DNA from 2 places in the Ruegeria sp. CDSC025 genome. Region 2 is predicted to be linked to the other one. Evidence: riboswitches for the same ligand, from Rfam matches in the RefSeq annotation. Region 2 holds a riboswitch; the other holds the start of a gene.
What was found. A riboswitch is a leader RNA that binds a small molecule or an ion and turns the genes downstream of it on or off. The one in region 2 is predicted to bind cobalamin.

Region 1: linked by a shared signal. The riboswitch ahead of AC2FH8_RS12675 (hypothetical protein) and the one ahead of AC2FH8_RS05165 (CbtB domain-containing protein) in region 2 are both predicted to bind cobalamin.

Annotation. Positions count from the first base shown of each region.
Region 1 is NZ_JBXWOJ010000008.1:48,383-52,794, reverse strand. It holds gene AC2FH8_RS12685 (DNA polymerase III subunit gamma/tau) at 1-1,359, opposite strand, end outside; gene AC2FH8_RS12680 (protein-tyrosine phosphatase family protein) at 1,516-2,016, shown strand; gene AC2FH8_RS12675 (hypothetical protein) at 2,018-2,422, opposite strand; cobalamin riboswitch at 2,506-2,725, opposite strand; gene AC2FH8_RS12670 (alpha/beta hydrolase family protein) at 2,865-3,722, shown strand; gene rsgA (ribosome small subunit-dependent GTPase A) at 3,747-4,412, opposite strand, start outside.
Region 2 is NZ_JBXWOJ010000002.1:398,476-402,887, forward strand. It holds gene AC2FH8_RS05150 (cobyrinic acid a,c-diamide synthase CobB) at 1-474, shown strand, start outside; gene cobA (uroporphyrinogen-III C-methyltransferase) at 471-1,199, shown strand; gene cobF (precorrin-6A synthase (deacetylating)) at 1,192-1,935, shown strand; cobalamin riboswitch at 1,979-2,187, shown strand; gene AC2FH8_RS05165 (CbtB domain-containing protein) at 2,225-2,395, shown strand; gene AC2FH8_RS05170 (CbtA family protein) at 2,400-3,098, shown strand; gene AC2FH8_RS05175 (hypothetical protein) at 3,165-3,659, shown strand; gene AC2FH8_RS05180 (DUF1636 family protein) at 3,656-4,069, opposite strand; gene AC2FH8_RS05185 (DUF302 domain-containing protein) at 4,138-4,412, shown strand, end outside.

The DNA of each region.
Region 1 (4,412 bases), on a different contig from region 2:
GCGGATCAATTCAACCACGTGGTCAAAACTCGGATACCGTGCCAGCGCCGATTGGATATCATGGGCCAGAGCGGCCGACGGCGCGCCGGCGGGGCTGCTAGTTGCGGACACGTAAGAAGATGATGCCGCTGGTACCGGAGCCTGAGAGGGCACGGCCATACCACCGCCCGGACCACCATTCGGAGGCGGTGGCGGGTTGTCCTGCAGGCGCTTGATCAGCTCTTCGGGGCTGGGCAAGTCGGCAACATGGGTCAGGCGGATAACGGCCATTTCAGCAGCCATCATGGCATTTGGCGCGGCCGATACCTCTTCCAGCGCTTTCAGCAACATCTGCCACATCCGGGTCAAAACGCGCATTGGCAGGGCCTCGGCCATTTGCTGACCACGGGCACGTTCATCAGGGGAAACCGTCGGGTCCTCGGCTGCGTCTGGCGTGATCTTCACAACCGAAACCCAGTGCGTGATTTCGGCCAGGTCACGCAGCACGGATAGCGGATCGGCCCCTTCGGCATATTGCCCGCCCAATTCAGTCAGCGCGCTTGCTGCATCCCCTCGCAGGATCATTTCCATCAAGTCCAATACCCGGCCCCGGTCGGCCAGACCCAGCATCGCGCGCACCTGATCGGCGCTGGTTTCACCGGCCCCATGGCTGATTGCCTGATCCAGCAGCGAAGTTGCGTCGCGCGCCGACCCTTCGGCCGCGCGGGTGATCAGCGCCAGGGCATCATCCGCGATCTGTGCCTTCTCAGCCGCTGCGATCTTATTGAGCAGGCCAATCATGTCCTCGGGTTCGATCCGGCGCAGGTCAAATCGTTGGCACCGCGACAGAACAGTCACCGGGACTTTGCGGATTTCGGTCGTGGCAAAGATGAACTTCACATGCGCAGGAGGTTCTTCCAACGTCTTGAGCAGCGCGTTGAACGCGCTGGTCGAAAGCATGTGAACTTCGTCGATGATGTAGATCTTATAGCGCGCACTGGCGGCACGATAGCGCACCGAGTCGATGATTTCGCGAATGTCATTTACGCCGGTGCGGCTGGCGGCGTCCATCTCCATCACATCGACATGGCGGCCTTCCATGATGGCGACGCAATGTTCGCACTGGCCGCAGGGTTCGGTCGTGGGCTTGCCTTGCCCATCAGGACCGATGCAGTTCATGCCCTTGGCGATGATCCGGGCCGTGGTCGTCTTACCGGTGCCGCGGATGCCAGTCATGATGAAGGCTTGCGCAATCCGGTCGGCCTCGAACGCGTTTTTCAGCGTGCGCACCATTGCGTTCTGACCGACGAGGTCAGCAAAAGTTTCCGGGCGGTATTTCCGCGCGAGAACCTGATAGGCGGGGCTGGGCGTGTCGGTCATGTCTGCTCTGTTGGATTCGTGTCAGGTTTGCAGCGTAGAGACCCCCGCCGTCCGCGTCCACCGCGCGCGAAAAGGAATTTCGTTTTGGCAAGTTGCATCAGAGCCGGTAAATCATGAGGGGCCTCAGCCCCATGTGGTGATGCAGGAAAAGGAGCTGTGTTGGAGAGTTTTGCAATTCACCCTCTTGGATTGGGCAAAGGGCAGATCGCTCTGTGCCCACTGCCGGGTGTCACGGGCGATTATGCTGGAGATTTCGCAGTAATCCGAGATTGGGCGCCGGACCTGGTCATCTCGATGACTACTCTGGATGAGTTCCAGCATTCCGGCGGGTTGTCATTCGAGGCGGACCTGCAGTGCGAACGAATTGCCTGGGTCCACCTTCCGGTCTCCGATTTCGGCGCCCCCACGCCTGAGGTTGAGGCGCTTTGGCCGCAAGCCAGCGCCGCCGCCCAACATGTCCTTGCCAGTGGCGGCAAGGTGCTGGTGCATTGCCGCGGTGGGTGCGGTCGCTCGGGGATGGTTGTGATGCGGCTAATGGTGGAATGCGGCGAAGCGCCTGGCCAAGCGCTTCGGCGGTTGCGTGCGGTGCGGCCCTGCGCGGTGGAAACCGACGCGCAAAAGGACTGGGCCGGGTTGCCGGCCCGAACCCTTCCCTGAATCAGGCAGACACTTGATACGGAATACTGTCGCTGCGCGGCGGCAGAGTCGAAACGTCGAGCATCGCACAGGGTGGTTCTGACAGAAAACCAGCGGATTTCTGGATGAACTCCGGCCCGAACATCATGTCGCCATAGGCGTCCAGCATTTCTGTCGGCGTGTCCGTGCTGGTGCCGCAATAGACCCTGATCTGTTCTGATTGGGCCCGAAAACGGGCCGTGCAGCCTTCGGTGCAATGGGTCAGATCGCTAGTGCCTTCGACCTCGAATGTTTTGGATGCTGCAGGCGTTGCCGTCGCCATCGCCTCGGCCATGGCGCGTGCCATTCGGGCCAGGGCGGGGCAGGGTTTCCCGGTCCTCTGACAGACGGTTGCGGTGAATTCATGTGTCTTTGTCTTCCAGATCATAATGCGCCCTCCGCGCGCAGGACGAAGGGTGAGGATCAGGTGTGACAGCGCGCTGACGACCTGCCCGGACACCCCGCCCGAGTTTCGGTTTCGATACGATGGCAGGTCTCCTGACTTGCGGGTCGTCGCTTTGCCGACCTTCCCAGCCCTGGGGCCAGTGGTATTTCGGCATTGCTCACCGCTTACAGTTGCGGGGGCAGTCGCGGAGTTGGCCCTTTCCGACATCGCCGGGGCAGACCGCACCGTGTTCCCTTTTCATCCCGCCCCAATTCCGGGGCAAGAACCATCACCACATCGCTAGCGGCTATGCAGACCCCGAGTCAAGCCACCTGTTGGGGTGCAAACCGGACGTTTGGTCATCTTGATGAAATCTTGACTCTGGTGGCCGAAATCGGGCCGATTGTTGAGTGAACCGAGTAGTTCAGAACTTGTCGGAAGCGCCATGCTTGATACCACGCCCTGCGTCCAGACTAAGGACTTTGACTTTGCCTCATGCTCTGCCAGCCTGTCGGCACGGCTGTATCTGCCTGCAACCGAGCCGAAGATCGCCGTGGTGATTCACAGCGCAACTGCAGTGCCGCGCGAATATTACCAGCATTTTGCCCGTTGGCTGGCCGCCGAACAGGGTATGGCCTGTCTGACCTATGACTACAGCGATTTCGGGCATTCGCTGCGCGACAAACTCAAAACCTCTGAGGTGACCATGGCGGATTGGGCCTTGGTCGACATGCCCGCCGCACGGGCTGAGATGCGCAGGCGGTTCCCGGACGCTTTGCAGTGGAGCATCGGTCATTCCCTTGGCGGCTTGCTGGGGCCGGTGCAGCCAGACATTGATCAGATCGACCGGATGATCTGTGTATGTTCGGGGCTGGTTACTCTGTCCGACCATCCCTGGCCCTATCGCGGGCTGGCGTGGATGTTCTGGCATGTGCATGGGCGTCTGGCAGTGAATGCGCTGGGCTATCTGCCGGGCAAAGCGGTGGGGATCGGTGCCGATTTGCCTGGTCCGGTCTATTGGCAATGGCGTAGCTGGTGCACGGCGCCGCAGAATTATGTGCCGCAGATCGGTGACGCTCTGCCCGAAGCGAGATGGGCGCAATCGAATACGCCGGTGGACCTGTTCACCTTCGAGGACGACCAGATGGTGCCGCCAGACGCTGTCTGGCGGCTTGCCGATCTGTATGGACCAAAGGCGCGGCGACATCTGTTGTCTCCGAATGAATTCGGAGCGCCTGAGATCGGTCATATTGGCGCTTTTGCCCGCAGAAACCGGGCGGTTTGGCCCCGGTTGATTGCCTGAAAACGAGGCGCCTTTCTGTCACGCTCAGTGTCTGCTGCGGGACTTTTTGTCATTCATGACGGATCGCACCATTTTGCCAAAGGCTTTGTCACGTGCCCGTGACTGCGCGAGGGTTTCGGAATTCCTCTGATCTTCGCGCCGAAGCTTGTGCCAGCGCGCCAGCCGGTCGGGCTCAAGCACGCCATTGGCAATCGCCTCCTGCACAGCACAACCGGGTTCGGCCTGGTGCTGGCAATCTGAGAACCGGCACCTTGCAGCCAATTCAAGAAGGTCTGAGAAAACCTCATCCACGCCGTCTTGGGCTTCCATCAAACGCAGGGCGCGCATTCCTGGCGTATCAATCAGCCACCCCCCGTTTCGCATCGGGTGAAGCGCACGATAGGTCGTGGTGTGGCGACCCCGTGCGTCATCCTCGCGGATCCCCGCCGTTGTCCCGGCCTGACCAGTCATGGCGTTCGCCAATGTGGTTTTGCCGACACCGGATGAGCCGACCAAAGCAGCAGTTTGCCCGGCAGGGCACCAGGACAGGATCGGATCAATCTCTGACGCCTCCAGCGCGTTGACGGTTAGAACGGTCAGAAACCGAACCAGCGAACTGGCCTGACTGGCATAGCTCTCTGGGTCAGGGCAGCTGTCGGCCTTGGTCAGGACAACAACCGGATAGCACCCGGCCTGATGCGCCAGTGCCAG
Region 2 (4,412 bases):
AATGAAGCCCCTGCCCCGGATGCCGATCTGGTCTGGCTGCCGGGTGGGTATCCCGAGTTGCACGCAGCCACATTGGCCGCCGCCAACACCTTCCAGACTGGGCTGCGCAAACATGCCGAGACAAGACCTGTGCATGGCGAATGCGGGGGCTACATGGCGCTGGGTCAGGCGTTGATCGACAAAGAGGGTGCCCGGCACGAAATGGCGGGCCTTCTGGGCCTTGTGACCTCCTATGAAAAGCGCAAGTTCAACCTGGGTTATCGCAAGGCGGAATTATTGGCCCCAATGGCCGGATTTGCCGAAGGCACAGCGCTACGCGGGCATGAGTTCCACTATTCCTCGATCATCGAACAGCCTGACGCCCCGCTGGCGCGCGTGTTCGACGCCGAAGGCGCGGAAGGCCCGCAAACCGGATCGGTGCGAAACAATGTCACCGGGACATTCTTTCATCTGATCGCCGAGGCCTCGGCATGAGTGGTTTTGTGTCCTTCATCGGTTCAGGCCCCGGCGACCCGGAATTGCTGACACTGAAGGCGGTAGACAGGATGCAGAAAGCCGATGCGGTGCTGTTTGATGACCTCAGCAGTGGCCCGATCCTGAGCCACGCGCGTGAGGATGCTGATCTGGTTGGTGTCGGCAAACGCGCCGGGCGCCCCTCGCCCAAGCAGGATCACGTCAGCCGCTTGTTGGTCGAATATGCACAAACCGGTCAGCATGTTGTGCGGTTGAAATCCGGTGATGGCGGCATGTTCGGCCGGCTTGAAGAAGAACTGGTGGCCCTGCAAGAGGCCGGGATCGACTATGAAATCATCCCCGGCATCCCCTCGGCGGTAGCGGCGGCGGCAGCGGCGGGCATTCCGCTGACCCGGCGACTGACCGCGCGGCGCGTGCAATTCGTCACCGGCCACGATGTCAGTGGCAAACTGCCCGAAGATCTGAACCTGGCAGCACTGGCTGATCCACAGGCTACGACCGTCGTGTTTATGGGCAAGCGCACCTTTCCCCTTTTGGTCAGGGCCTTACATTCCCACGGCCTTTCGCTGGATACACCTGCTTTGATGGCCGAATCCGTCTCGACCCCCGAACAAAAGCTGCAACGCTCGACCATCGGTGCCTTGTCGCAGCAGTTGGAAACCGAGATCGGCACCGCCCCGGCCCTGATCCTGTATGGACCTCTGGCAGAGTTCGAAAATGATTGACCTGACGCTGATCGGTATTGGCACCGGCAACCCGGATCATGTGACATTTCAAGGGGCGCAGGCGATCCGTTCGGCGGACCTGATCCTGATCCCCCGCAAGGGCGAAAACAAGGCCGATCTGGCAGGGCTGCGCGAGCAGATCATCGCTCAGGTCGCGGATACCCCTCCGCAAATCGCGTATTTCGACATTCCCAAACGCCGTGCCGATGATGGCTATTTACGCGGAGTGGACGAATGGCACGACGCGATTGCATTGCGCTGGAAGGAGGCCATCGCAGCCCACCCGAAGGCCCGCCATGTGGCGCTGCTGATCTGGGGGGATCCGTCGCTGTATGACAGTTCGCTGCGAATCGCGGCACGTTTGACCCCTCAGCCAGAAACACGGGTGATTCCCGGCATAACCGCGCTGCAAGCGCTGACGGCGGCCCATGCGATTCCGATCAACGAACTGGGCGCGCCCTATATCGTAACAACTGGTCGTCGCATCCGGGACGAAGGATGGCCGGAAACCGCAGAAAACGTGGCGGTGATGCTGGATGGCGAATGTTCCTTCCAAAACCTGAACATGGAAGAATTGGACATTTGGTGGGGCGCATATGTCGGCATGAAAGAGGAAATCCTGATCAAAGGCCCTTTGGCCGAGGTTGCGCAGCAGATTCTAGACCGCCGCGCCCATGCCCGTGCCGACCATGGTTGGATCATGGATATTTATTTGCTGAAAAAGCGCATAATCTGACACAATACGTCGCAAATGATGATTGCACCGCCACAGCTATAGCGGCTAAATGGGGGTGTCTGGTCCTGCCGGAGAAATCCGGATGCTAAGAGGGAATTTGGTGCGACTGCCTCGGTGGTCAACTCCAAAGCCGCCCCCGCGACTGTAAGCGGAGAGCCCCTGTTCAACCAGCCACTCCCGGTTCTCCGGGGGGAAGGCGAACAGAGGCATCGACCCGCAAGCCAGGAGACCTGCCAGGCGCAAAAACGAAACACCGGCCGTCGGGTGCGGCGGCAGAGGAGAATACAAAATGGCAACACAAACGAAAACAGCATCCGCCGCGCGTACAGGCTTTGTTCCGGTCATGTTTGCAGTGGTTCTGGGTCTGGGCCTCATCACGCTGACCGGTCACGTTCAGGCAGCGGCCCTGCATGATGCAGCGCATGACGTGCGTCACGCGACCGGCTTCCCCTGCCACTAAGACCGTGTTCAGTCGTATATTGACCAGCGCGTTGTTCGCTGGTGCTGCAGCGGGGCTGATTGCCGCCTTGCTGCAGTTGGTATTTGTGCAACCAGTATTGTTGCATGCCGAGCTTTATGAATCCGGAGAGCTGGTGCATTTCGGGGGCGAGACCGTATCGGCTCATCCCGAGCTGCCGCGCATGTTCTCTGAACTGACGCGTGATGCGCTGAGTGTCATCTTTACCATGCTGACCTATACCGGCTATGCGCTGGTGATGGTTGCGCTGATGTCGGTAGCCGAAGGTCAAGGGCATCAGATTGATGGCCGGACCGGCGTTCTTTGGGGGTTGGCCGGATTTATCGCCTTCCACCTTGCACCAGGTTTCACCCTGGCGCCCGAAGTGCCGGGTGTCGCAGCAGCCGATGTCTATGCACGTCAGGTCTGGTGGTTCGCAACGGTTGCAGCAGCCCTTGTCGCCATGTGGTTGATCGCCTTTGGAGGTAACCTGATCAGCTATGTGATCGCTGCGGTACTTCTGTTGGTGCCACATCTTATCGGTGCACCCGAGCCCGATGTTTTCACCGGCCCTGTGCCGACTGAAATTGGCGCATTGTTCGCCGCACGAGCTTTTGGAATCGGTCTGGTTGCATGGGTTCTGGTTGGCGCGTTCGCTGGCTATTTCTGGCAGAAAGAAGCGCAACCTTCCGAAGCAACGGCCTGATCGCACTTCGAATGAACGCGCCGGGTGTAAACTTGGCGCGTTTCCCTATGTTTTCAAGGAAATACAATGACCCGTTCACTTGCTCTATTCGTGATCGGTCTGGTCTTTGGCGGCGGTGCAGGATTTGTAATTGCTGCTGCAAATGGCGTCACATTTGATGGCCACGACCATTCTGATCCGTCTCTTCACGGAGCCTCACACACTGAGACCATGGCCCACGATCATTCCACGGCCCTGAACCTACCGGCAGGCGCAGATGCACCTACACTGGACATCGCTCTGACACAGGATCCTATGTCTGGCTGGAACCTGCATGTCATGCCAAAAAACTTTACCTTCGCACCGCAGAACGCATCGACCGCAGACATGGCAGGCGAAGGGCACGCGCATGTTTACATCAACGGAGAAAAGCTCGCCCGGCTTTACGGCAGTTGGATGCATCTTGATCAGTTGCCCAAAGGCGAGGTCGAGGTTTCGGTTTCACTGAATTCCAACAGCCATAGCCCGCTTTCGGTCGATAACGTGCCGGTTCGTGCTGCGGTTACGGTTCAGGTCGACTAAAGCGCCGGAATACGCGCACGCAAACACATCCGAAGCCGCCCGCAGGGTCGGGCGTCTTCAATCCAGCCCTGCGGGCTGTTCAGGTAAGTACGGCAAGTTTCAGCGATATCCGCGGCATCCGCCACCACATCGACACCCGAAAACACATAAGATGCGCGCCCCTGCGCCTGTATAGCCAGCGCCGTGGGTTCCGCGCAGCCGCTGAAACAGGCGTGTTCGCTCACTTCGACCTGATCCGTAAATCCGGCCCTTTTCAGTGCGTCCTGCACAGCCTGCACCTCGGCCGCCCGATCACGTGCGGTGCCACAGGTTTTGCAGATCATCAGGCGCATCCGATCCAGACCTTTCCCTTCGTCCTGCGCCCGTTTCTGCGGCTTTAAGCGGCGCGGCGCAATCCCGAATGCGCACAAGATTGTGAGTGCGACGTTCTCACATTTCTGGCAGGATTCCTGCAGACACCTTAAAAGGAGGCCTCTGGATGAAACTGCTTTGGACTGTCTTCGCCCTGCTGGCTCTGCCCGCCTGGGCCGACGAACCGCTCTCGGGATGGGCCGTGTATCCAACGGGCAAAAGCTATGATGAATTGGTCTCGGACACCAAATCGGCGGTTAAGGCAAACGGTCTGATCGTTGTCACGCAGGCCGGCCCCACCAAAGCCGCCGCCGCGCGGGGAATTACAATCCCAGGCAATCTGGTGATCGGCGCCTTCAACAATGACTATGCGGTGCGCGTGCTGGAAACCTCGGTGCGCGC